One region of the Phyllobacterium sp. SL163 genome, then DNA from elsewhere that is predicted to be linked to it. Evidence: predicted binding sites of a transcription regulator. Region 1 holds the regulator's gene; the other holds the start of a gene.

Region 1 (4,188 bases):
CGATCGAAGGCTGCAAGATCGGCGGCAAGATCACGCTCGATGATGAGGATATCTACAATCCGAAAATCGACGTGGTCGAGCTGCGCGCCCGGGTCGGCATGGTTTTCCAGAAGCCCAATCCGTTCCCGAAGTCCATTTTCGAGAACGTGGCCTATGGCCCGCGCATCCATGGTCTTGCCAAGAACCGGCACGAGCTGGAGGAAATCGTCGAGAAGAGCCTGCGCCGCGCCAGCCTGTTCGACGAGGTAAAGGACCGCCTGCATGAAGCCGGCACCGGCCTTTCCGGCGGCCAGCAGCAGCGCCTGTGCATCGCCCGCGCCATTGCCGTCAGCCCGGAAGTCATCCTGATGGACGAACCATGCTCGGCGCTCGATCCGATTGCCACGGCAAAGGTCGAGGAGCTGATCGACGAACTGCGCCAGAACTACACCATCGTCATCGTCACCCATTCGATGCAGCAGGCGGCCCGCGTTTCGCAGCGCACCGCCATGTTCCATCTCGGAAATCTCGTCGAGGTGGGCGATACGGAAATGATGTTCACCAATCCGACGGAAAAGCGCACGCAGGACTACATCACCGGACGCTTCGGCTAATCACGGGAAACAGGGATAAGAATATGACCGAGTCGCAGCATACCGTCCGTTCCTATGACGACGAACTGAAGTTCCTGACGCACAAGATCGCCGAAATGGGCGGCCATGCCGAACGCATGGTCGAACAGGCCGTCACCGCCATGGTGAACTCCGACAACGCGCTGGCCCAGCGCGTCATTTCGGATGATCTCATCCTCGATGCCGGACAGCGCGAGATCGACGAAAAGGCCATCACCATCATCGGCAAGCGCCAGCCCATGGCGATCGATCTGCGTGAGATCATCGGCGCCATCCGCATTTCCTCCGACCTCGAACGGGTCGGCGACCTCGGCAAGAACATCGCCAAGCGGGTTGTCGCCGTCACCGATACACGCCAGACACTGTCGGTCTATCGCGGCCTGCAGACCATCGCGGAACTCGCCCTGACGCAGCTCAAGGACGTGCTCGACGCCTATGCGACACGCTCCGTGCAGCAGGTCAACATCGTGCGCGAGCGCGATGACGAAATCGATGCGCTGTATACCTCGCTGTTCCGCGAACTCCTGACCTACATGATGGAAGACCCGCGCAACATCTCTGCCTGCACGCACCTTCTCTTCTGCGCCAAGAACATCGAGCGCATCGGAGACCATGCGACGAACATTGCTGAAACGGTCTACTACATCGTGACGGGTGCCCAGCTTCCGGCCGAACGGCCCAAGGAAGACCAGACCCACAGCATCATCGTCGATGAAGCCAGACAGCCTTAAACAGAATCAGGATTCCAGCAATGGCGATCGCTCCCAAAATCACTGTTGTCGAAGACGAGGAAGCGCTCAGCGTCCTTCTCCGGTACAATCTTGAAGCCGAAGGCTATGTCGTCGAGACAATCGCACGCGGTGACGAGGCGGAAATTGCGCTGCGTGAAAAAGTGCCGGATCTGCTCATTCTCGACTGGATGCTGCCGGGCCTTTCCGGCATCGAACTCTGCCGCCGCCTGCGGGCACGGCGCGAGACGGAAATCCTGCCGATCATCATGCTGACGGCGCGCGGCGAAGAGAGCGAGCGGGTGCGCGGCCTTGCCACCGGCGCCGATGACTACATGGTCAAGCCGTTCTCCACCCCGGAACTGCTTGCCCGCATCAAGGCCATGCTGCGCCGGGTCAATCCGAGCCTGCTGTCGCATGTGCTCAGCTTCGGCGACCTGAAGCTCGACCGCGAGCAGCACCGCGTGTTCCGCAAGGAACGCGAGCTGAAGCTCGGGCCGACCGAATTCCGCCTGCTGGAATTCCTGATGCAGTCTCCCGGCCGGGTGTTCTCGCGCGGTCAGCTCCTGGACAATGTCTGGGGCGCTGACATCTATGTGGACGACCGTACCGTCGACGTGCATGTGGGGCGGCTGCGCAAGGCCATCAATATCGGCCGCTCGATCGATCCGATCCGCACCGTGCGCGGTGCTGGGTACTCGTTCGGGTAATCAGTGCCTGCGCGAGAGTTCGCGCGTCGCTCCTTCGATGCCCGCCAGGGTCATGGGATACATGCGATGCGCGAAAATCTTGCGGATCATCGCCGTCGAGGCGGTGTAGTCCCAGTACTGTTCCTTTGACGGATTGAGCCAGGCGGCGTTCTTCCAGTGGTCGAGCACCCGGCCGAGCCAGACCGCCCCGGCCTCCTGGTTCCAGTGTTCGACTGATCCGCCCGCATGGGAAACCTCGTAGGGCGCCATGGCGGCATCCCCGACGAAGATGACCTTGTAGTCCGGTCCGTATTTATGGATGAGATCGAGCGTCGGGATTTTTTCCGCGTGGCGGCGGCGGTTGTCCTTCCACACGCCCTCGTAGAGGCAATTGTGGAAGTAGAAATATTCCATGTGCTTGAATTCGGAGCGGACGGCGGAGAACAGTTCTTCTGCGATCCGGATATGTTCGTCCATGGAGCCGCCCACATCGAAGAACATCAGCAGCTTGACATGATTGCGCCGTTCGGGCCGCGTCTGGACATCGAGATAGCCGTGTTCGGCGGTTGACCTGATGGTGCCCGACAGGTCGAGCTCGTCATCGGCGCCTTCGCGCACCCAGCGGCGCAGCCGTTTGAGGGCAACCTTGATGTTGCGGGTGCCCAGCTCGACGCTGTCGTCGAAATTCCTGAATTCGCGCTTGTCCCACACCTTGACCGCACGGCGGTTGCGGCTTTCGTCCTGGCCGATGCGCACGCCTTCCGGATTGTAGCCATAGGCACCGAAGGGTGAGGTTCCGGCCGTGCCGATCCATTTCGAGCCGCCCTGATGCCGGCCCTTCTGCTCCTCAAGCCGCTGGCGCAGGATTTCCATCAGCTTGTCGAAACCGCCCAGTGCCTCGATCAGCTTTTTCTCTTCTTCGGTGAGGTGTTTTTCGGCCAGCCGGCGCAACCATTCCTCGGGCAGATTGGCAATGTCGATGCCGCTCTCGCCGCCGAGCAGTTCCAGCCCCTTGAACACGTGGCCGAAGACCTGATCGAAGCGGTCGAGATGGCGCTCGTCCTTCACCAGGGCGGAACGGGCGAGATAGTAGAACCCTTCCACATCATAGGTCACCAGCCCCGCATCCAGCCCCTCAAGCAACGTCAGATATTCCCGCAGCGATACGGGAATCTTGGCCGCCTTGAGCTCGAGGAAGAAGGGGAGGAACATTGTGGGACCCTTTTATTGCAAGCGATGAACGATGCCGGTTCTCTCGATGGGGCGGATGGCGAGCGTCATCCCTGCCTCCTCGCCATGAAGGCCAGCCGCTCGAACAGATGCACGTCCTGCTCGTTCTTCAGCAGGGCGCCGTGCAGTTTCGGCAAGGCGTTCTTCGGGTCGGCCCGCAAATCTTCCGGGGCGATGTCGTCGGCGACCAGCAGGCGGATCCAGTCCAGCGCTTCGGATGTCGACGGCTTCTTCTTCAGGCCGGGCACATCGCGGATCTCGTAGAACTGGGTGAGGGCGGCGCGCACGAGGTTCTGCTTGATGCCGGGATAGTGCACCTCGACGATCCGGGTCAGCGTCTCGACATCCGGGAAGCGGATATAGTGGAAGAAGCAGCGGCGCAGAAAGGCATCGGGCAGTTCCTTCTCGTTGTTGGAGGTGATGATGACGATGGGCCGGTGTATGGCGCGGATCGTTTCACCGGTTTCGTAGACGTGAAATTCGTTGCGGTCGAGTTCCTGCAGGAGATCGTTCGGGAACTCGATATCCGCCTTGTCGATCTCGTCGATCAGCAGCACGACTTTCCTGTCGGTGGTGAAGGCATGCCACAGCTTTCCGGGCTTGATGTAATTGGCGATGTCGTTGAACTTGGCATCGCCAAGCTGTGAATCGCGCAGGCGGCTGACGGCATCATATTCGTAGAGGCCCTGCTGCGCCTTGGTGGTGGATTTGACGTTCCATTCGACCAGTTCCAGATCGAGCGCCGCCGCAATCTGCCGGGCAAGCTCGGTCTTGCCGGTGCCGGGTTCGCCCTTGACCAGCAGTGGCCGTTCAAGCGCAATCGCCGCATTGACCGCCACCATCAGATCCTTGTCGGCCACATAGGCCGCTGTACCTTCAAACCGCATCGCATTCCCTTTCGTGATCGACAAAGATTAAGGGGCGTGCCGG
Region 2 (4,188 bases), on a different contig from region 1:
TTTCCCCGTTCTGGTGCTTGCAGCGCGCGATGCGGCTGAGGATTCAATCGTGCAGGCTGCCGATCGCCTTGCCGAACAGGAGGCCGCTGTCTTCCTGACATCGGCGAAGCCGTCGAAAGCCACCGCATTGCCGTTCATCGCGACGTCGCACCCATTGACGGACCCGCTCACTCTGCTGGTATCATTCTATGCTTTCGTGGAAGATTTCGCCCGCAGCCGCGGATTGAATCCGGACGAGCCACCGCATTTGAGAAAAGTGACTGAAACAATATGAGCACTGTCTATGCACTGACCGGCGCCGACATTTTTGACGGCGAAAACTGGCATGCCGGTTCGGCGATTCTCGTCGATGCCGGCACCATCACCGGTATCGTTGCCCAGGCGGACATCCCTGCGGATGTTCGCCGGGTCGCGCTCAACGGCGGCAAGCTTGTGCCCGGTTTCATCGACGTGCAGGTGAATGGCGGCGGCGGCGTTCTTCTGAACGACGGCCCGAGCGTCGAGGCGATCAGGACCATCTGCCAGGCGCATTTCGCCTTCGGCACGACCGCCCTCCTGCCGACCCTGATCACCGACACCCCCGCCATCACCAATGCGGCGATTGCCGCCGGCAAGGCGGCGGCGCTGGAAAAAGTCACCGGATTTATCGGCCTGCATCTGGAAGGGCCGCACCTTTCCGTCTCGCACAAGGGTACGCACGATCCCGCGCTTATCCGCCCGATGGAGGACAGCGATCTTGTGGCGATCGTGGAAGCCGTGCAGGCACTGCCGGTACTGCTCACCACTGTCGCCCCGGAGACCGTTCCCGTCGACAAGATCAAGGCCATGGTCGATGCGGGCGTCATCGTCAGCATCGGCCACAGCGGCGCAACGTATGAAATGGCGGTCGCGGCCAAGGATGCCGGCGCGTCCATGGCAACTCATCTTTTCAATGCCATGAGCCAGCTCGGAAACCGCAGCCCCGGCGTTGTCGGCGCCATCCTTGAAACCGGCGAATTGTCGGCAGGGCTGATTGCCGATGGTTTCCACGTCAGCAAGGCCTCGATGGCGATTGCCCTGCGCGCCAAGCAGGGTCCGGCCAGGATTTTTCTCGTGACCGACGCCATGTCGACCATCGGCACGGATATCACCACCTTCACGCTGAACGGACGGACGATCCGGCGGCATGACGGCCGCCTGACGCTCGAAGACGGCACGCTGGCGGGAGCCGATCTCGACATGATTTCGGCAGTCCGCTTCGTCCATCGCGAGCTTGGACTTGACCTGGAGGAAGCCCTGCGGATGGCCTCGCTCTATCCCGCCGAGAGCATCCGTATCGATCATCGCTACGGGCGCATTAGCACCGGATATGTCGCCAATATCGTGCATCTCGATGATGCACTTGACGTCGATCACGTCTGGATCGACGGCGATCTGCATTACGCCCGAAACCCGAGTTGACGGGCTTCTCCGATTGGCCATACTGCCATATCCAGTGGAACGAATTTGACATTCGGACCACTGGACAATCGGAGAAATAAAATGGCTGGGGATGCGCTTGTCGTCATCGATGTGCAGAACGATTTTTGCCCGGGCGGTACACTGGCCGTGGATGGCGGAAGCGAAATCGTCCCGATCATCAACAAACTGATCATCCGGTTCGATCACGTCATCCTAACGCAGGACTGGCACCCGGCCGGCCATTCGAGCTTCGCTTTCTCCCATCCCGGCAAGGCGCCCTTCGACACGGTGAAAATGCCCTACGGCGACCAGACGCTGTGGCCGGACCATTGCATTCAAGGTACGCCGGGTGCCGATTTCCATGCGGATCTGCAGTGGACCAAGGCCGAACTGATCATCCGCAAGGGCTTCCGTCCCCACATCGACAGCTACTCGGCGTTTTTCGAAAACGACCGCAAGACCCCGACCGGCCTTGCCGGCTACCTGCGCGAGCGCGGCATCACCAATGTGACCTTTGTCGGGCTGGCGACAGACTATTGCGTCGCCTATTCCGCGCTGGATGCGGTGGCGCACGGTTTTACCGCCGATGTGCTGCTCGATGCCTGCCGCGCCATCGACATGGGCGGGTCACTGGCCGCCATGGTCGCTAATATGCGCAAGGCCGGCGTCACCCTCATCTGACCGGCGCAAAAGTGAACAGCTGAGCATTTTTTCCACAGGCGTTAACCCAGACATTCGACCAAAGTCATAAAACTGTTGTTTCTCTGTCACATAATGAGGATAGTGCCCATAAGCGCATCCAATAAGCGTGTTCCTAACGACGCCTCATTATGGGAGACATACATGACATTTCGCGGCACTTCGCTCAGCCTTGCGCTCGGACTTATCCTCGCATCGTCCACCTCATCCTTTGCCGTCACCGAAATCAGCTGGTGGCACGCCATGACCGGTGCCAACAACGAGGTTGTTGAAACCCTGTCGAAGGAATTCAATGAAAGCCAGAGCGACTACAAGGTCGTTCCAGTATTCAAAGGCACCTATCCGGAAACGTTGAACGCCGGCATTGCCGCGTTCCGTGCCAAGCAGGCCCCGCATATCATGCAGGTATTCGACGCGGGAACCGGCGTCATGATGGGCGCCGAGGGCGCGATCAAGCCGGTGGCCGACATTCTCTCGATGGGCGGCGCAAAGTTCGACAAGAGCCTCTATCTGCCGGGCATCGTCGCCTATTATTCCAAGCCGGACGGCACGATGCTGTCCTTCCCCTACAACAGCTCCTCGCCGATCCTTTACTACAACAAGGATATCTTCAAGAAGGCGGGCCTCGATGAAAACAACCCGCCAAAAACCTGGCCGGAAGTCTGGGAAGCCGCCAAGAAGATCAAGACCAGCGGCGCTGCCAAGTGCGGCTACACCTCGACATGGCTGACATGGATCCACACGGAAAACTTTGCCGCCTGGAACAATGTCTCCTACGGCACCAATGAAAACGGCATTGCCGGAACCGATGTCGAGCTGAAGATCAATGCTCCGCTTTTCGTCAAGCATTTCCAGGAACTGGCCGACCTCGCCAAGGACGGCACCTTCCGTTATGGCGGGCGCACATCCGAAGCCAAGCCGCTGTTCCTGTCGGGCGAATGCGGCATCTTCACCGAATCCTCCGGCGGCCTGGGCGATGTGGTCAAGTCGGGCATGAACTACGGCACCGGCCAGCTTCCCTATGACCCCGATGCCAAGGGTGCACCGCAGAACACGACACCGGGCGGCGCCAGCCTCTGGGTGTTCGCCGGCAAGTCCGACGCGGAATACAAGGGCGTTGCCGCCTTCTTCACCTTCCTGTCGCGTACCGACATCCAGGCCCGCCTGCACCAGGTATCCGGCTATCTGCCGGTGACCCTTGCCGCCTATGAGGACACCAAGAAGTCTGGTTTCTACGACAAGAACCCTGCCCGCGAAATTCCGATCAAGCAGATGATGGGCAAGGCGCCGACGGAAAACTCCAAGGGCGTTCGTCTGCCGAACCTGCCACAGGTGCGTGATATCGAGAACGAAGAGTTCGAGAACATGCTTTCCGGCAAGCAGACCGCCCAGCAGGCCCTCGACAATGCCGTCAAGCGCGGCAATGCAGCCATCAAACAGGCGAACGGCCAGTAAGAGCCGGTTCATGAACGCCCCGTCCGCATGTCTTGCGGACGGGGCTCTTTTCAAGAGGGGCAATCATGGCATCGTCAACGCGTGTCACTTTTCCGAACAAGATCCTGCCATATCTGCTGCTGGCGCCGCAGCTTGCCATCACGATTGTCTTTTTCTACTGGCCCGCGTCCCAGGCCATCCGCCAGTCGGTGCTGCGCGAGGATCCGTTCGGCCTGTCGACCCAGTTCGTCGGCCTCGGCAATTTCAAGCGCATCCTGAGTGACCCCAACTACTTGAACTCGCTACAGGTCACGGTCATCTTCTCCATCGCCACGGCAGTCATTGCCATGGGCTTCGCGCTGCTGTTCGCCGTCATGGCCGACAAGGTCATCCGCGGCAAAGGTGTCTACCGCACCCTGATGATCTGGCCCTATGCCGTCGCTCCGGCCATTGCCGGCATGCTCTGGCTGTTCCTGTTCAACCCCTCGATGGGCACATTCGCCTATATGATCCGCTCCGCCGGTTACAATTGGGACCCGCTGCTCAACAGCAATCAGGCCATGCTGCTGGTGGTTGCCGCCGCCGCGTGGAAGCAGATCAGCTACAATTTCCTGT

Evidence for each region. The regulator PhoB, encoded in region 1, activates phosphate uptake and scavenging genes when phosphate is short. The targets are predictions, from matches to a motif close to TGTCATNNANCTGTCAT.
Region 2: ugpB (sn-glycerol-3-phosphate ABC transporter substrate-binding protein UgpB) is a predicted target of PhoB. The motif match lies at 2,184-2,200, and genes of this name have one in related genera.

Annotation. Positions count from the first base shown of each region.
Region 1 is NZ_JAFCVE010000001.1:518,785-522,972, forward strand. Features, by position in the region: gene pstB (phosphate ABC transporter ATP-binding protein PstB) at 1-593, shown strand, start outside; gene phoU (phosphate signaling complex protein PhoU) at 617-1,342, shown strand; gene phoB (phosphate regulon transcriptional regulator PhoB) at 1,363-2,049, shown strand; gene ACP7B1_RS02610 (VWA domain-containing protein) at 2,050-3,240, opposite strand; gene ACP7B1_RS02615 (AAA family ATPase) at 3,306-4,145, opposite strand.
Region 2 is NZ_JAFCVE010000004.1:470,888-475,075, forward strand. Features, by position in the region: gene ACP7B1_RS12030 (SIS domain-containing protein) at 1-274, shown strand, start outside; gene nagA (N-acetylglucosamine-6-phosphate deacetylase) at 271-1,440, shown strand; gene pncA (bifunctional nicotinamidase/pyrazinamidase) at 1,522-2,121, shown strand; gene ugpB (sn-glycerol-3-phosphate ABC transporter substrate-binding protein UgpB) at 2,284-3,594, shown strand; gene ugpA (sn-glycerol-3-phosphate ABC transporter permease UgpA) at 3,660-4,188, shown strand, end outside.